2 regions of the Kitasatospora sp. NBC_01300 genome follow, and region 2 is predicted to be linked to the other one. Evidence: riboswitches for the same ligand, from Rfam matches in the RefSeq annotation. Region 2 holds a riboswitch; the other holds the start of a gene.
The links. Region 2 has a riboswitch for guanidine ahead of OG556_RS22175 (SMR family transporter). Riboswitches for the same ligand answer to the same signal wherever they lie in the genome.

Region 1: it holds a riboswitch for guanidine, as region 2 does, so the genes downstream of both, OG556_RS26630 (MBL fold metallo-hydrolase) here and OG556_RS22175 (SMR family transporter) in region 2, are expected to answer to the same signal.

Annotation. Positions count from the first base shown of each region.
Region 1 is NZ_CP108408.1:6,074,478-6,082,382, reverse strand. Features, by position in the region: gene fhuB (Fe(3+)-hydroxamate ABC transporter permease FhuB) at 1-1,953, shown strand, start outside; gene fes (enterochelin esterase) at 1,975-3,090, shown strand; guanidine-III (ykkC-III) riboswitch at 3,155-3,215, shown strand; gene OG556_RS26630 (MBL fold metallo-hydrolase) at 3,228-4,082, shown strand; gene OG556_RS26625 (DHA2 family efflux MFS transporter permease subunit) at 4,148-5,548, opposite strand; gene OG556_RS26620 (MbtH family protein) at 5,545-5,730, opposite strand; gene OG556_RS26615 (amino acid adenylation domain-containing protein) at 5,723-7,905, opposite strand, start outside.
Region 2 is NZ_CP108408.1:4,979,679-4,987,583, reverse strand. Features, by position in the region: gene OG556_RS22200 (phosphatidylglycerol lysyltransferase domain-containing protein) at 1-1,060, opposite strand, end outside; gene OG556_RS22195 (alpha/beta hydrolase) at 1,057-2,373, opposite strand; gene OG556_RS22190 (class F sortase) at 2,370-3,014, opposite strand; gene OG556_RS22185 (hypothetical protein) at 3,419-4,705, shown strand; gene OG556_RS22180 (MFS transporter) at 4,709-6,166, opposite strand; gene OG556_RS22175 (SMR family transporter) at 6,273-6,587, opposite strand; guanidine-III (ykkC-III) riboswitch at 6,631-6,697, opposite strand; tRNA gene OG556_RS22170 (tRNA-Cys) at 6,783-6,854, shown strand; gene OG556_RS22165 (xanthine dehydrogenase family protein molybdopterin-binding subunit) at 6,951-7,905, opposite strand, start outside.

The DNA of each region.
Region 1 (7,905 bases), 1.1 Mb from region 2:
CACGGCGCCCGCGCGGACGGCCGGCTCGCCCTCGTCGTCGGCGACCTGCGCCTGCCCCGCACGGCCACCGCCCTGCTGGTCGGCGCCGCGCTCGGGGTCGCCGGGGCGCAGTTGCAGTCCGTCACCCGCAACCCGCTCGCCGAGACCGGACTGCTCGGCGTCAACGCCGGCGCCTCGCTGGGAGTCGTGCTCGGCATCGCCGTGCTCGGCGTCCAGACCTCGTACGGGTACCTGGCCTTCGCCTTCGGCGGCGCCGTGCTCGCCAGCACGCTGGTGCTGCTCATCGCGGGTGCCCGGGGCGGGTCCCCGATGCGGCTGGTGCTCGGCGGCTCCGCGGTCGGCGCCACCTTCGGCGGGCTCACCGGCGTGCTGATCGTCAACTCGCCCGAGGCGTACGACCGGTACCGGGTGTGGGTGCTGGGCTCGCTGGCCGGGGTGGAGGGCTGGACGACGCTGCGCCAGCTCGCCCCGGTGCTCGGCGTGGGCTTCCTGCTCGCCCTGCTCGCCACCCGGCCGCTCACCGCGCTCGCGCTCGGCGACGACCTCGCCCGCGGCCTCGGCCACCGGCCCGGCGCCACCCGGGCCGCCGTCGCCTTCGCCGTCACCCTGCTGACCGCCTCGGCCGTCGCGCTGGCCGGCCCGATCTCCTTCCTCGGCCTGCTCGCCGGGTTCCTGGCGCGGGCCGTCGCCGGCCCCAGGGTCGGGCAACTCACCGTGCTCGCCGGGCTGTTCGGCGCCGCCGTGCTCACCGGGGCCGATGTGCTGGCCCGGGTGGTGGCCCGCCCGTTCGAGGCGCCGGTGTCGGTGATCGTCTCCCTGGTCGGCGCCCCCGCGCTGATCGCGATCGTCCGCTCCCGCCGGACCGCCGCGCTCGGCATGGCCGACCCGGCCGAGCCCGCCCCCGTCCGGCGGTCCGAGCCGCCCGCGCCCAAACCCGACCTGGTGCTGCGGCGCGGCGCCTGGTCGCTGCTGCTCCCCCGCCGGGCACTGCTCGCCTCGCTCGCCCTGGCCGCGGCGCTGCTCGCCGTCGTCGTCGTGTCCGCCCACGCCGGGCAGAGCGAACTCGGCCTCGGCCGCACCCTCCAGGCCGTGTTCGGCTACGGCGACCGGCTGGACGTGCTGCTGGTGCAGAAGTTCCGGCTCGGCCGGATCGTCGCCGGGCTCGCCGCCGGCGCCGCCCTCGGCCTGGCCGGCTGCCTCACCCAGACCCTCGCCCGCAACCGCCTCGCCACCCCCGAACTGCTCGGCGTCAACGACGGCGCCACCGCCGCCGTCCTGATCTCCGCCACCGTCTCCGGCACCTTCGGCGCCTGGTGGGCCGGCCCGCTCGGCGCGCTGGCCGCCGTCCTGGTCGTCACCCTGGTCTCCGGCGGGCTCGGCGCGCAGGGCTACCGGGTGCTGGTCGTCGGCCTCGCGATGTCCGCGCTCGCCTCGGCCGTCATCCAGGTCGCGCTCGCCCGCCGCTCGCTCAACTCGGCCGGCTCGCTGTACGTCTGGACCTCCGGCAGCCTCAACGGGCGGGACTACGCCATCGCCACCCCGGTCCTGATCGGGCTGGCCGTGCTCGTGCCGCTCGCGCTGGCGGTGGCCCGGCGGCTGGCGGTGCTCCGCTTCGACGACAGCGTGGCCGCCTCGCTGGGCGTCGACCCGGGCCGGGTCCGGCTCGGCTGCCTGCTGCTGGCCGTCGCGCTGGCCGGGCTGGCCGTCGGCGTGTGCGGGCCGGTCGGCTTCGTCGCGCTGGCCGCGCCCGTGATCGCCGGGCGGCTGGCCGGGCCGGCGCGCGTGCCGGTCCTCGGCTCGGCACTGACCGGCGCCGTCCTCGTCGTACTCGCCGACACCGTGGGGCGGGTGCTGATCGGCGGGGTGGAGATCCCCGTCGGCATCGTCACCACCGTCCTCGGCGGCCCCTTCCTGCTCTGGGTGCTGCTCGGCCGCAAGGGCACCCCCGCCTAACCTCCCCGAGGAGTCCCGCAGATGGAAACCCTTCCCCTCGTCGAGCCCGATCCGGCCGACCCCGCCTACCGCCTGGTCACCTTCGTGCACGAGGACGCGTCCTGCGACGGCGTGCTCGCCCTCCTGCACACCGTCACCGACAAGGACCGGCACGCCGGCGACCTCGCCCCGCACCTGATGACCCGCCGCGACGACGGCCGCTGGTCGATCACCTACCGGCTGCGCGCCGACCACCGGGCGTCCTACCAGCTGTACCCGTTCCGGGGGGACGCCCCCGGCACCGCCCGGGCGGACTGGCTGCGCGTCCTCGACCACGCCCGCCCCGACCCGCACGACGCCGCCCCCCGGCTGCCCGCCCGCGACGGGCGCCACCCGTCGTCCGTGCTCAGCCTGCCCGACGCCCCCGCCCAGCCGTACGTCCGGCGGCGCGACGGCGTGCCGCGCGGGCGAACGGTGGCCCACGAGGTGGCCGGGCGGCGGGTGGACGTCCACCTCCCCGCCGGGGGCGGGCCCTCCGCCGGTGACGGGCCGTTCGCGGTGGCCGTGCTGCTGGACGGCGAGATGTGGGGCGAGGTGCTGTCGGTCGGCGACACCCTCGACAACCTGACGGCGGACGGCGCCATCCCGCCCACCGTCGCCCTGCTCGTCCACACCATGGGCCCCTGCCGCCCCGACGACCTCAGCTGCAACCCGGCCTTCGTCGACCTCCTCGCCGACCGCCTCCTCCCCTGGGCGGCGGCGGAGTTCGGCACCACCACCGACCCGGCCGACACCGTCATCGCCGGCCAGAGCGCGGGCGGCCTCACCGCCGCCTTCGCCGCGTTCCGGCGCCCCGACCGCTTCGGCGGCGCGCTCTGCCAGTCCGGTTCCTTCTGGTGGCCGGACGAGACCGAGTTCGACGAGGGCAGTGAGTGGCTGACCCGCCAATTCGCCCGCGAGCAGCGGCGGGAGGCCCGGTTCTACGTCGAGGTCGGCCTCCAGGAGTGGATGCTGCTCCCGCAGAACCGCCACCTGCGCGACGTCCTCACCGCCCGCGGCTACGACCTCGCGTACCGCGAGTTCAACGGCGGCCACGACTACGCCTGTTGGCGCGGCGGGCTGGCGGACGGGCTGGCGCACCTGCTCGGGGGTGCCTGACGGTCCCCACCGGATCGGCGGACCGGCGCGCGGCGACGGGGGCGTGCTAGCGTCCCGGTGGCGGCGCGCCGGTGACCGCCCCGGACGAGATGTGCGCCGTACCCGGCCCGCCAAGACGACGCACCGAAGGAGACGTCATGGCCGCCGGTGCCCCGATCGCCCGTCCGCTCGACGTGCGGTGGATCCACGGGTCCCCGTCCGCGAAGCACAACACGGACCCGGACATCCAGGTCCACGCGTACGACGAGCACACCGTCATCCTGCGGCAGAACAAGGCGGTCAACTACGAGGCGCCGTTCCTGTTCCTGCTGTTCGGGGGCGAGCGGGCGGTCCTGATCGACACCGGGGCCACCGCCTCCGCCGCGTACTTCCCGCTGCGCACCGTGGTCGACGGGCTCATCGACCGGTGGCTCGCCGACCACCCCCGCGACGGCTACGGACTGCTCGTCCTGCACACCCACCCGCACGGCGACCACGTCGCGGGCGACGGGCAGTTCGCCGACCGGCCCGCGACGACCCTGGTCGGCGCCGACCCGGCCACGGCCTGGCCGTACTTCGGCTTCGACCAGGACCCGGACGCCGTCGCGCGGGTGGACCTGGGCGGCGGCCGGGTGCTCGAATGCCTGGCCACCCCGGGCCACCACCCGGCGGCCGTCACCTACTACGACCCGTGGACGGGCCTGCTGCTCACCGGCGACACCGTCTACCCGGGCCGCCTCTACATCGACGACTGGCCGGCCTTCACCCGCACCGTCGACCGGCTGATCGACTTCGCCGAACGCCGCCCGGTGACGCACCTGCTCGGCTGCCACATCGAGATGACCCGCACCCCCGGCGTCGACTACCCCATCCGCACGACCCACCAGCCCGACGAGCCGCCCCTGCAGCTGACCGTCGGACACCTCCGGGCCATCCGCACCGCACTCGCCGACCTCGGCGACCGGCCGCGCCGGCACGCCCTGCCCGACCTGATCCTCTGGCCGAGCGCCTGAGCCCAGAAGGCCGCGCCCAACGAGCTGACGCCGCACCCCGCGATCGCGGGGTGCGGCGTGGCTGTTCAGTCGACGGGGGGTGGTCCCGGCGCCTCCCGGGGGAGGCGGGCGGTGAGGAGGGTGCCGGCGGCGACCAGGGCGGCGGTGAGCAGGAGGGCGAGGCGGTAGGGGCCGGGTGAGCCGCCGTCGGTGTCCAGGGCGCCGATGAGGGCGGCGGTGGCGGCGATGCCGAGGGCGCCGCCGAGGGTGCGGACGATGGTGAACAGGCCCATGGCGCGGCCCATCGCGGGCCCGGGGACGTCGGCGAAGCCGGCGATCTGGACGGTGAGCACGGCGGTGCCCAGGACGAGCCCGACCGCGAACATCAGCGCCCGTACGGCCCAGGGGTTCTCGGCGAAGCCGAGGGCGGCCAGGACGAGGGCGGCGAGCAGCAGCGCGGGCAGCGCGAGGCGGCGGGGGCCGAACCGGGGCAGCAGGCGGTCGACCACCTGGGAGGCGGCCATCAGGCCGATCGCCTCGGGGAAGACGCTCAGCCCGGCGTCGAGGGCCGAGGCCCCGAGGGCGGCCTGGTAGAGCAGCGGGAGGACGAACAGCGCGCCCATCAGGCCGGCCGAGGTGAGCAGGGCCAGCCAGGTGGCGGTGCCGAAGGTGCGGTCGGCGAGCTGTCGCAGGTCCACCAGCGGTTCGGCGGCGCGGAGTTGGTGGCGCACGGCGATGCCGAGCAGGACGAGGCCGGCCACGCCGCTGAGCGCCACTCCCGGCGAGGACCAGCCGTGCGCCGGGCCGAAGCCGAGCGCGTAGGTGAGCAGTCCGAGGCCGGGGGTGGCGAGCAGGAAGCCGGTGGTGTCGAAGCGGCCGGCCGGGGGCTCGTCCGCCGCGCGCAGGCCGACGAGCCCGGTCACGACGGCCGCGACCCCGATCGGCACGTTGACCAGGAACAGCCAGTGCCAGGAGAGGTGTTCGGTCAGGAGGCCGCCGAGCGGCGGGCCGAGGGCGGGCATCAGGGCGGTCGGGACGATCAGGATCCGGCTCAGGCCGGCCCGTTCGTGCGGGGCGAAGGCCCGGAACAGCAGGGTCATCCCGACGGGGGTGAGCAGCCCGCCGGCCACGCCCTGGACGGCCCGCGCGGCGGCGAGCGAGCCGAGGCCGGGCGCGGCGGCGCACAGGGCGGAGGCGAGGGTGAACGCGGCCAGGGAGCCGAGGAAGACCCGTTTCACGCCGAACCGGTCGCCGAGCCAGCCCGCCACCGGCAGGCCGACGGCGAGGCCGACCAGGAAGGCCGTCTCGACGGCGTTGGCGGCCGAGACGGGCCGCCCGAAGTCCTCGGCGATGGTGAACAGCGCGGGGTTGACGATGGTCGAGTCCAGGCCGTTCATGCACATCGCGGCGGTGTAGACCACGACCACCGCGGCGCGCCCCGCGAGCAGGGGGCGCGCCGGGGCGGCCTCGACGGCCGGAGGGGTCACAGGTCGGTCCAGTGGGCGGTGATCCACTGCACGGCGTCGGCGCGCTCGCACGGGCCGTGGGAGACGTTCCAGCCGGCCGGGACGGCGGCGAAGGCCGGCCAGAGCGAGTGCTGGCCCTGGTCGTTGACGAGGGCGAGGAACTCGCCGTCGCCGTCGAAGGGGTTGGCGGGGGCGTCACTCATCGGAGGACTTCTCCAGGTGGTCGGTGATCACGCGGGCGATGTGCGCGATCGGGGCGGGCAGGGTCATGTCCTTGTGCGAGCAGGCGACGTCGGTGTTGTCGATGCGGCCGGACACGTACGGGGTCCAGAGTTCGGGCACCAGGGTCTCGTCGATGGTGTCGACGGTGGCGCGGAAGAACAGCACGTCGCCGTCGAAGGGGCGGTGGTCGTGGCCCCGGACGAGGTGGTTGGTGTTGAGGTAGATCCGGTTGAGGGCGGCCACGGTGGCGTCGTCGAGTCCGGCGAGCGGGCTGCCCTCGCGGCGCAGCAGCTCGGTGACGGCGGCGAGTTCGAGCGGCCGCCCGGCGAGGTCCTCGGGGCCGTAGCCGCCCATGGTGAGCAGCGCCTCCAGCGCCTCGGCCTGGTCGGGGACGGGCAGGTCGCGGAAGCCCTCGGCGGGGTAGGCGTCCAGGATCGCGAGCAGTTCGACGGCGTGGCCGAGGTCCTGGAGCCGGACGGCGACGGCGTGCGCGATGATCCCGCCGGTGGACCAGCCGAGCAGCCGGTACGGGCCCTCGGGCTGGACCTCGCGCAGCCGGTCGACGTAGTGCGCGGCCAGTTCGTCCAGGGTCTGCGGCAGGGGCCGGGCCGCCGTGGCGGCGCCGACGCCCTGGGCCTGGAGGCCGTAGATCGGCAGGTCGGCGGGCAGGTGGCGGATCAGGCCGGTGTAGCACCAGCTGAGGCCGCCGGCGGGGTGGACGGCGAACAGCGGGGTACGGCGTCCGGGCGCGGCGGGCCGCAGCGGGAGCAGGACGTCCAGCGCGTCGGCGTCCTGCGAGCCGGCCGCCAGGGCCGTGTCGAGGGCGGCGACGGTGGGCGACTGGAACAGGGTGCCGATGCCGACGTCCAGGCCGAGCAGTTCGCGGATCCGCCCGGCGAGGCGGACGACCAGCAGCGAGTGGCCGCCGAGGGCGAAGAAGTCGTCGTCGACGCCGACCGTCGCGACGCCCAGCACCTCGGCGAAGAGTTCGCACAGATGCTGTTCGCGCGGGGTGCGCGGCGGGCGTCCGGCGCCGGTGGCGGGCGCGTCGGGGGCGGGCAGGGCGCGGCGGTCGAGCTTGCCGTTGGCGGTGAGCGGCAGCCGGTCGAGCAGGACGACGGCGGAGGGCACCATGTGGGCGGGCAGTTCGGCGGCGGCGTGGGCGCGCAGGTCCTCGGGGGTGGGGGCGGCGGCGCCGTTCGACTCCTCGGGGCCCGCCGTCGTGACCGCGTAGCCGACCAGGCGCTTGTCGCCCGGGGCGTCCTCGCGGACGACCACGGCGGCGTCGGCGACGCCCGGGTGGGCGGCCAGCACGGCCTCGATCTCGCCGAGTTCGATCCGGAAGCCGCGCAGCTTCACCTGCTGGTCGGCGCGGCCGAAGTACTCCAGGACGCCGTCGGCGCGGCGGCGGGCGAGGTCGCCGGAGCGGTACATCCGGGTGCCGCGCTCGCCGAACAGTTCGGCGTACGGGTCGGCGACGAAGCGTCCGGCGGTGAGGTCGGGGCGGCCGAGGTAGCCGCGGGCCAGGCCGGCCCCGGCGACGTACATCTCGCCGGTGACGCCGGGCGGGACGGGCTGGAGGTGCTGGTCCAGGACGTAGACCCGCAGGTCGGGGATGTTGACGCCGATGGTGCTGCTGCTTCCGGCGGCGGCGGTGGCCCGGTCGAGGGCGATGTAGGAGACGTGCACGGTGGTCTCGGTGATGCCGTACATGTTGACCAGGGTGGGCGCGTCCTCCGGGTGGCGGGCGTACCAGTCGTCGAGCCGGGCCAGTTCGAGCGCCTCGCCGCCGAACACCACGTAGCGCAGGGCGAGTTCGGAGCCGGGGCGGTCCCGGTCGGCGGCGCTGAGCTGGTAGAAGGCGGACGGGGTCTGGTTGAGCACGGTGACGCGTTCGCGGGCGAGCAGGTCGAGGAAGGCCGCCGGGTCGCGGCTGACCAGGTGCGGGACGACGACCAGGCGGCCGCCGTGCAGCAGGGCCCCCCACAGCTCCCAGACGGAGAAGTCGAAGGCGTAGGAGTGGAAGAGGGTCCAGACGTCGTCGGCGCCGAAGCCGAACCAGTGGTCGGTGGAGCTGAACAGCCGGACCACGTTGTGGTGGGTGACGGGGACGCCCTTGGGCCGGCCGGTGGAGCCGGAGGTGTAGATGACGTAGG
Region 2 (7,905 bases):
GCAGCTCGGTGGCGACGGTGATCCGCCAGGCGAGCCGCAGCCCCCGGCGCAGCCCCTCGGCCAGGACCAGCAGCAGCGCCGGGAACAGCGCGGCCATCAGCCGGCCCGGGGTGTCGAAGATCCGCTCGACGGCGTGCGCGCGGGCGCAGTCGTGCGCCGACAGCGCGCAGAAGTCGGCCACCTCCTCCGGGCTGAGCCGGTGCGAGAAGTACAGCTCGGAGAAGGTGTTGAACGGCCCGCTGGCGTTGTCGTACAGCGAGGCGATCAGCGGCCCGAGGGCGGCGGCGACCAGGCAGAGCGCCACCAGCACCCGGGTCTCGGAGTGCGAGGAGCGGTGGGTGCGCAGGTGCAGCCCGCCCCGGGCGAGCAGCGCGCCGGCGCCCAGCCCGACGAACGCGGCGGCGCACCGCTGGACGCTCTGCAGGTGGCCCACGTACAGCGTCATGACCAGCGGGCCGAGCAGCACCAGCAGGTGCAGCCGGCGGCGCCAGAGCACGGTGAGCCGGTAGCCGAGCACCCCGGCCAGCGCGAACAGGCCGACGCCGGGGCCGACCGAGGTCTGGTCGGCCACCGAGACGGTCCACTGCTCGCCGACCCGGGAGCCGACCGCGATCAGCCCGGTGCCGAGCAGGGTGCCCGCCAGCTGCCCGCCGACCAGCACCGCGAGCGTGCGCAGCCACCCGAGCCGGTGCTCGGCGGCCGGGCCGACCAGGACCAGCAGCAGGCTGGTGAACACGTACGAGCCCAGGCCGGAGCACCAGAACAGCGAGGTGAACGGCGTCCACCAGTGGCCCTCGGCGAGCGTGGGCACGCCGGCCCCGACCCGGTCGAGCAGCCGCTCGGACGGCCCGTGGGACAGGCTGCCGGTGGCCGCGCCGAGCGCCCAGAGCCCGGCCAGCAGCACCAGGGTGAGCGGCGCCGAGCGCAGCCACACGCCGAACCTGCGGGTCGCCCGCCAGGCCCGCTGCGGGCGCGGCTCCGGCGTCCCGGCGACCGGCGCGCGGTCCGACGGCCACTCCTGCTCCTTGGCCGGCGCGGGGGCCGCGGGGAGCCGGATCACCGGATCAGCCCGGTCTGCTGGGAGAGCCAGGCCAGGTTCTGTTCGAAGGCCTGGCGGAACACGACCCAGCTGTGCCAGCCGGGGATGGTCTGGTAGCCGACCTTCATTCCGGCCGCCTGTGCCGCCGCATAGGCCTTCTCCTGCATGGGTCGGAAGTCCGGGTCGTTGGCGCCGACCACGAACATGCCTGCGGTGTCGGGGAACTTCTGCCGGGCCATGATGTGCACCGGGTCGACGGCGTCGAACGCGGCCTCGTCGCCGCCGAAGGCCTTGTCGACGGTCTCGCCGTGCTCGCCCAGGGTCGGCTCGTCCTGGCCGGAGATGTCCAGGAAGGTGCCGTAGACCCCGGGCGCGTTGACGGCCAGCTGGAGCGAGCAGGTGCCGCCGAGCGAGAGCCCGCCGATGGCGAAGGCGCCCCGGCCGGTGGCGGTCTGCAGGTTGTGGTGGATCCAGTCCGGGACGTCGGTGGCCAGGTAGGTGTGCGCCTTGGCGATCCGGGAGTCCATGCAGAGCGTGTTGGTGAACGGGCTGCCGGTGGGGTCGGCGACCACCACGATCGGGGCGAGGCCCTGGTGGTCGGCGGCGAAGGCGTCCAGGGTCTCCTGGATGGCCCCGGAGGTGATCCAGTCCACCGGGGCGCCGGGCTGGCCGGGCAGCAGCACCACGACGGGCAGCAGCGGCCGGGGATTGGCCTGGTAGGCGGGCGGCAGGTAGACGTACCCGTCGCGGGCCGTGAAGCCGGACTTGGTGCCGGGGATGGTCACGGTGGAGAGGGTGCCCTTGGCGGGCAGGCCGGGCGGCGCGTGCCAGAGCTCCTCGACGGGCTTGCCCGGCGTGGCGGCGATGGTGCTGGCCACCTTGCCCGTGGTCAGCGCCTGGACCCCGGGCACCAGCATGGCCCGGGCGGTCGGGTACTGGTCGAAGCCCCGGTTGACCTGCGAGGCGGCCATCAGCAGCACCAGGACGGCGGCTCCGGTCGCCAGCAGCCGGCGGCGGACGGCGAGCAGCGGCGCGCGGAAGCAGACCAGGGATATCGCGAACAGCGCGACGGCTATCCAGCGCAGGACGAAGTCCGGTGTGCCCTCCGGGAAGGGGTGCCACCAGCCGTCGACGCCGAGCTTCACCAGGGCGGTGAGCGTTCCGGCCAGCATCAGGGCGCCGAAGAGGCGCGGGGCCCGCCAGCGTTCGTGGCGGGAGAACGCGAGCAGGACCAGCGACCCCCAGCCCGCGGCGAGCACGGCGTACGGGATCGGGCCGTGGGTGAGCGGCCAGTCGATCGGGTTCCAGCGGGTGGCGAGGGTCAGCGTGGTCATGCGGCTTTGCCCGGCCGGGTGGTGTCGGCCAGGAAGCCGTAGGCGACGACGTTGCCCTCGTAGCCGTGCTCGGCGCTGTACGCGCCGCCGCAGGTGATGACCCGCAGCTGAGCGTCGGCGGCCTGGCGGTAGACCCGGTCGTCCGGGAAGTCCTTTCGGTCGTGCACTTCGATGGCGTACAGCTGGTAGACGGCGACGGCGCCGTCCGCGCGGGCGATCTCGATCCGGTCTCCGCGCCGGAGCGCCCCCAGGTTGTAGAAGACGGCCGGGCCGGCCTTGTTGTCGACGTGCCCGTCCAGGATGGCGGTGCCGCGCTGCCCGGGGCTGGCCCCGCCGCGGTACCAGCCGGCCAGGTTGCGGTCCGCCTCGGGCGGGGCCTGGAGGTGGCCGTCGGGGTCGAGCCCGAGCGCGGTGACCGGGGCGTCCAGCCGGACGGCCGGGATGCGGATGCGGGTGGGGTCGGAGGGGCCCAGCGGCGGGACGACGGAGACCGGGGCGAAGCCGGACAGCGTCTGCGTGCTGCCGGGGGCGGGCGGCAGCACGCCCTGCCCGCCGTCGTGCAGCAGCCAGGCGCCGAGCACCAGCGCGGCAGCGGCCGCCAGGGTGCCCGGCCACGGGCTCCTGCTCTGCTGGACGCCCACGGGCGCTCCCCTCTACCGACGGATTCCCGATCCTGGGAGTTTCCTGGGAAACAATTCAATCGGATCGGACCTTAGAGCACGTCCACACGATGGGTGTAATGACACCCCCCGATCGGCAGGGCAACCGCCCGAATCCCTGCGCCCAGTGGGCACCCGGTGACGGAACGCGACGGCCGTTTCCCAGGTGAAAGCGCCACCGGAACGCCTCGGTACGAGCTTCGACGGCGCGGAGGGTCGGTCCGGTTGCGGCAATCGGGCGATCGATGACGACTGCCAGTGGCGCCTGGCCGACCGATCGGGGTCAGCTGCCATGCTGACCCGGTCACGGGTTCTATCACCCCACTTGTCCGACCGGATTTCCGCACGCCTGTACGCCTGCCGAACGCCTCATGAACGGAGTGACCATGGCCGCTCTCTCCCGCCGCACCCTGCTGGCCGCCGGTGCGGCCTCCGCCGCCACCCTGGCGACCGGCTGCGGAAGCAACAGCGCCGACAAGCCGATGATCGGCTCGGCCGTCCCTCCCAGCGGCGCGGCCGTCGACCAGAGCGCCGGCCCCACGGACGTCGCCGAGCCGCAGGCCGTCCTGATCGGCGACGGCTCCACCTCCGACACCGGGGCCCAGCCCCACCAGCCCACCCCCGAGCGGCTCAAGGCCGGCGAACGGCCGCCGCAGTTCGTGGTCTTCTCCTGGGACGGCGCCGGCGAGCTCGACAACGGCCTGTTCGCCCGATTCCGTCGGCTGGCGCAGGAGCACAACGCCTCGATGACCTTCTTCCTCAGCGGCCTCTACCTGCTGCCCGAGTCCAAGAAGGACCTCTACCGCCCCCCGCAGCACAAGGTCGGCGCCTCCGAGATCGGCTACCTCACCGACCAGCACATCCACGACACCCTGGAGAACGTGCACGCGGCCTGGCTGGAGGGCCACGAGATCGGCACCCACTTCAACGGCCACTTCTGCGGCGCCACCGGCGTCGGCAAGTGGTCCCCGGAGGACTGGGACAGCGAGATCCAGCAGGCCATGGACTTCGTGACGAACTGGCGCACCAACACCGGCTTCACCGACCTGCCGGCGCTGCCCTTCGACTACCGCAGGGAGCTGGTCGGCAGCCGCACCCCCTGCCTGGAGGGCCAGCGCAACCTGCTGCCCACCGCGGTCAAGCGCGGCTGGCGCTACGACAGCAGCGGCAACGGCACCCAGGTGTGGCCGCAGAAGATCCAGGGCGGCGCGCTCTGGGACCTCCCGCTGCAGTCCATCCCCTTCCCCGGGCACACCTTCCAGGTGCTGTCGATGGACTACAACATCATGTACAACCAGTGCGGCCCCAACACCAAGGCCGACCCGGCGCTCTACCCGGGCTTCCAGGCCCAGGCCCGCGACGCCTACCTGCTGGGCTTCGACCGCACCTACAACGGCAACCGGGCGCCCTACGTCATCGGCAACCACTTCGAGGAGTGGAACGGCGGCATCTACATGAACGCCGTCGAGGACGTGCTCCGGACGATCGCGGACAAGCCGGAGGTCCGGCTGGTCTCGTTCCGCCAACTGGTGGACTGGCTGGACGCCCAGGACACTGCGGTGCTGCGCAAGCTCCAGGGCCTCGCCCCGGGCCAGGCGCCGACCGGCGGCTGGGAGGCCTTCCTCGGCACCCCCGGGGCACCGCCGGTGCCCTCCGCCGCCGCTGCCGGCTGACCCTCAGGACCTGACCCGGACCCGGCCGGCGAGCAGCGCCCCCAGCAGCGCCACGCCGGCCATGGCCAGCAGGATCACCGCGAACGCCGCGGGCGACCCGGTGGCCCCGGCCGAGGCGGTGGCCCCGGCGCCCTCGTGCGCGGCGGCGAGCGAGCCGCCGCCCAGCACCGCGAACATCACCCCCGCCAGGCCCGTCAGCAGGACGTTGCCCAGCGCGTCGCTCATCTGCAGGGCCGCCGAGTTCACCCCGGCGTCCTCCGGCGCGGAGAGCTTCATCATCAGCACGCTGACGCTCGCGACGGTCAGTCCCATCCCGATGCCGCCGACGCCCCAGGCCACCGCCGCCACCCAGGCCGGCACCGCCGGGACCAGCACCAGCGCGGCGCCCGCGATCGCCACCGCGGTCAGCACGAACCCGCCCCGGATCATCGCCTCGCGGTAGCGCTCGGCCCCCGGCCGCCCCTGCAGCCAGGAGCCCAGCGCCCAGGTGAGCCCGCCGCTGGTCAGGGTGAGCCCCGACATCGTCGGCGAGAGGCCGCGCTCGGTGGTCATCATCAGCGGGACGAAGGCCTCGGCCCCGAGGAACGCCCCGGCCGCCAGTCCGCGCAGCAGGATCACCGCCGGCAGCCCCCGCCCGGCCCGCAGCGTCCGCTGGGGCAGCAGCCCCAGGACGGCCGGCACCAGCAGCGCCGCCCCGACGACCCCGGGGAGCAGCCCGATCAGGTCGTGCCGCCCGCCCGCGTACTGCAGCAGGCCGGCACCGAGCGCCGCCATCGCGGCCAGCAGGGTGCGCCGGCGGTCGAACTCCGCGCCCCTGGCCACCGGGTGCTCCCGCTCGGAGCGGGCCAGCGCGGGGCCCATCACGGCCAGCGGCAGCAGGATCAGCACCGGCACGGCCAGGAACACCCAGCGCCAGCCGAGGTGCTGGGTGATCGCACCGGAGACCAGCGGCCCGACGATCGAGGGCAGCACCCAGGCCGAGGAGAAGGCCGCGAACACCGCCGGCCGCAGCCGCTCCGGGAAGGCCCGGCCGACCACCACGTACAGCGCGACGATCACCAGCCCGCCGCCCAGGCCCTGGATCGCCCGCCCGGCCACGAACACCCACATGCCCGGTGCCGTCCCGGCCACCACCAGGCCCACGCCGAACACCGCGATGCCGGTGAACAGCGGCTGCATCGGCCCGCGCCGGTCGCACCACTGCCCGGAGACGACCAGCGCGAACAGCGTGGTGGTGAAGTAGCCGGAGAAGGCGAAGGCGTACAGCCCGATGCCGTTCAGCTGGCGGGCCGCGGTCGGCATCGCGGTGTTGACGGCGGTCGCCTCGAAGGCGATCACCAGGACCACCGACACGATCCCCAGCGTCAGAGCGCGGTAGCGGCCGCTGAGGACCCCGCCACCGGGGTCGGGTTCGGAGGGTATCGAGGCGGAGTCGACCGAGGTGGGGGAGGCAGTGGTCATACGTAACATCGTAAGGGCCGTCTACCTTCATGACCCCTGACCCGAGTCGGTGATCAGCTAGTCCGCAGGGCTTAGGACCAGGGTCAGGGGGAAGCTCAGGCGGAGGTCAGTGGAGCACCTTCAGGCCGACCACGCCGGAGACGATGAGCAGCAGGCAGCCGATCCGGGCCGCCGTCACCGCGTCCCCCAGGACGGCCATGCCGTAGAGCGCGGTGCCGACCGCGCCGATACCGACCCAGACCGCGTAGCCGGTGCCGATCGGAATGGTGCGCATCGCGTACGCCAGCCCGCCCATGCTCAGCAGCAGGGCCACACCGAAGACGAGGCTGGGGGTGAGCCGGGAAAAGCCCTTGGACGACTCCAGGGCCACCGCCCACACGGTCTCCAGGACACCCGAGATGATCAGAACGAGCCATGCCATGACGGCCTACCTCCGCAGTCCACAGCGGCCGGATTGCCGCTGAACTGCGCCGTCTTGTCGTCACCGGGTACGACGCGCTCGTCCGGGGCGGCCGGGCGACCGGCCACCTGGTTCCGACCGTAGCACAAGCCGCCATACAGAATTTACATTCCGCCGTTGACGGCCCCCCACGCATTCCGCCACTATGAATTCACTGGCCGTGTGCCCGAGTGGCTTAGGGAACCGTCTGCAAAGCGGTGTACACGGGTTCGATTCCCGTCATGGCCTCGCCGGAAATGGAATTGCCGGTCGACATTCCGTCGACCGGCAATTCCTGTTTACGGTATTTCCGGGGCGGTCGACCGAAACCGCCGCCCCCGGCCGTCAGACCGCGACCGCGTCCTCCGGCCGGATCGGCAGCCGGCCGACCGGCAGGCCGGTGGCCGCCCGGACGGCGGCGGCCACGGCCGCCGGGGCGACCACCGCAGGGGCGGCGCTGACCGCCTTGGCCCCGAAGGTGGCGACCACGTCCCGCTCCTCCAGCAGGGCGGCGATCCGCACCTGCGGGGTGTCCAGCGCGGTGGGCAGCCGGTAGCCGGTGAGCGAGGGGTTCAGCAGCACGCCGCCCTCGGTGCGCAGGTCCTCCAGCAGCGCCAGGCCGACGCCCTGGGCCACGCCCGCCTCGATCCGGTCCTCGATCTGCCGCGGGTTCAGCGCCCGGCCGACGTCCTGGGCGACCGTCATCTCGACCACCCGGACGGCGCCCAGCTCGATGTCCACGTCCACCACCGCGCGCATCGCGCAGAACGCGATCGACACGAAGGCGTCGCCCTGCCCGGACTCGTCCAGCGGCTCGGTGGGGTGCGGGCGGCACTGGGCCGTCGCCCAGAGCTCCTTGCCCTCCAGCGCCTCGGCGACCGGCATGCCGAGCACCCCGTCGTACGAGGTGATCTTGCCGTCGGCGATCTGCAGCAGTTCCACCGACATCCCGAAGTTGGCGGCGATCGGCTGGAGCAGCTGGTGGCGGACCATCAGCGCGGCGCGCTCGACGGCGCCGCCGGAGACCCAGGTGTGCCGGCCGCGGGCGGAGGGACCGGCGATGGACTGGTCGCTGTCGGCCGGCGCGATGTACACCTCGCTGACGCCCAGCACGGTCTGCACGATCTGCCGGGCCAGCGTGGCGAAGCCCTGTCCGGAGTCGACGGCCGCGCAGATCACCGTGGCGTGGTCGCCGCTGACCCGCACGGTGGCGGTGGAGACCTCGTCCTCGCCCTCGGCGCCGAGCATGTGCACCATGCCGACGGCGTAGCCGATCCCGCGCCGCACCGCCGCCGGGTCG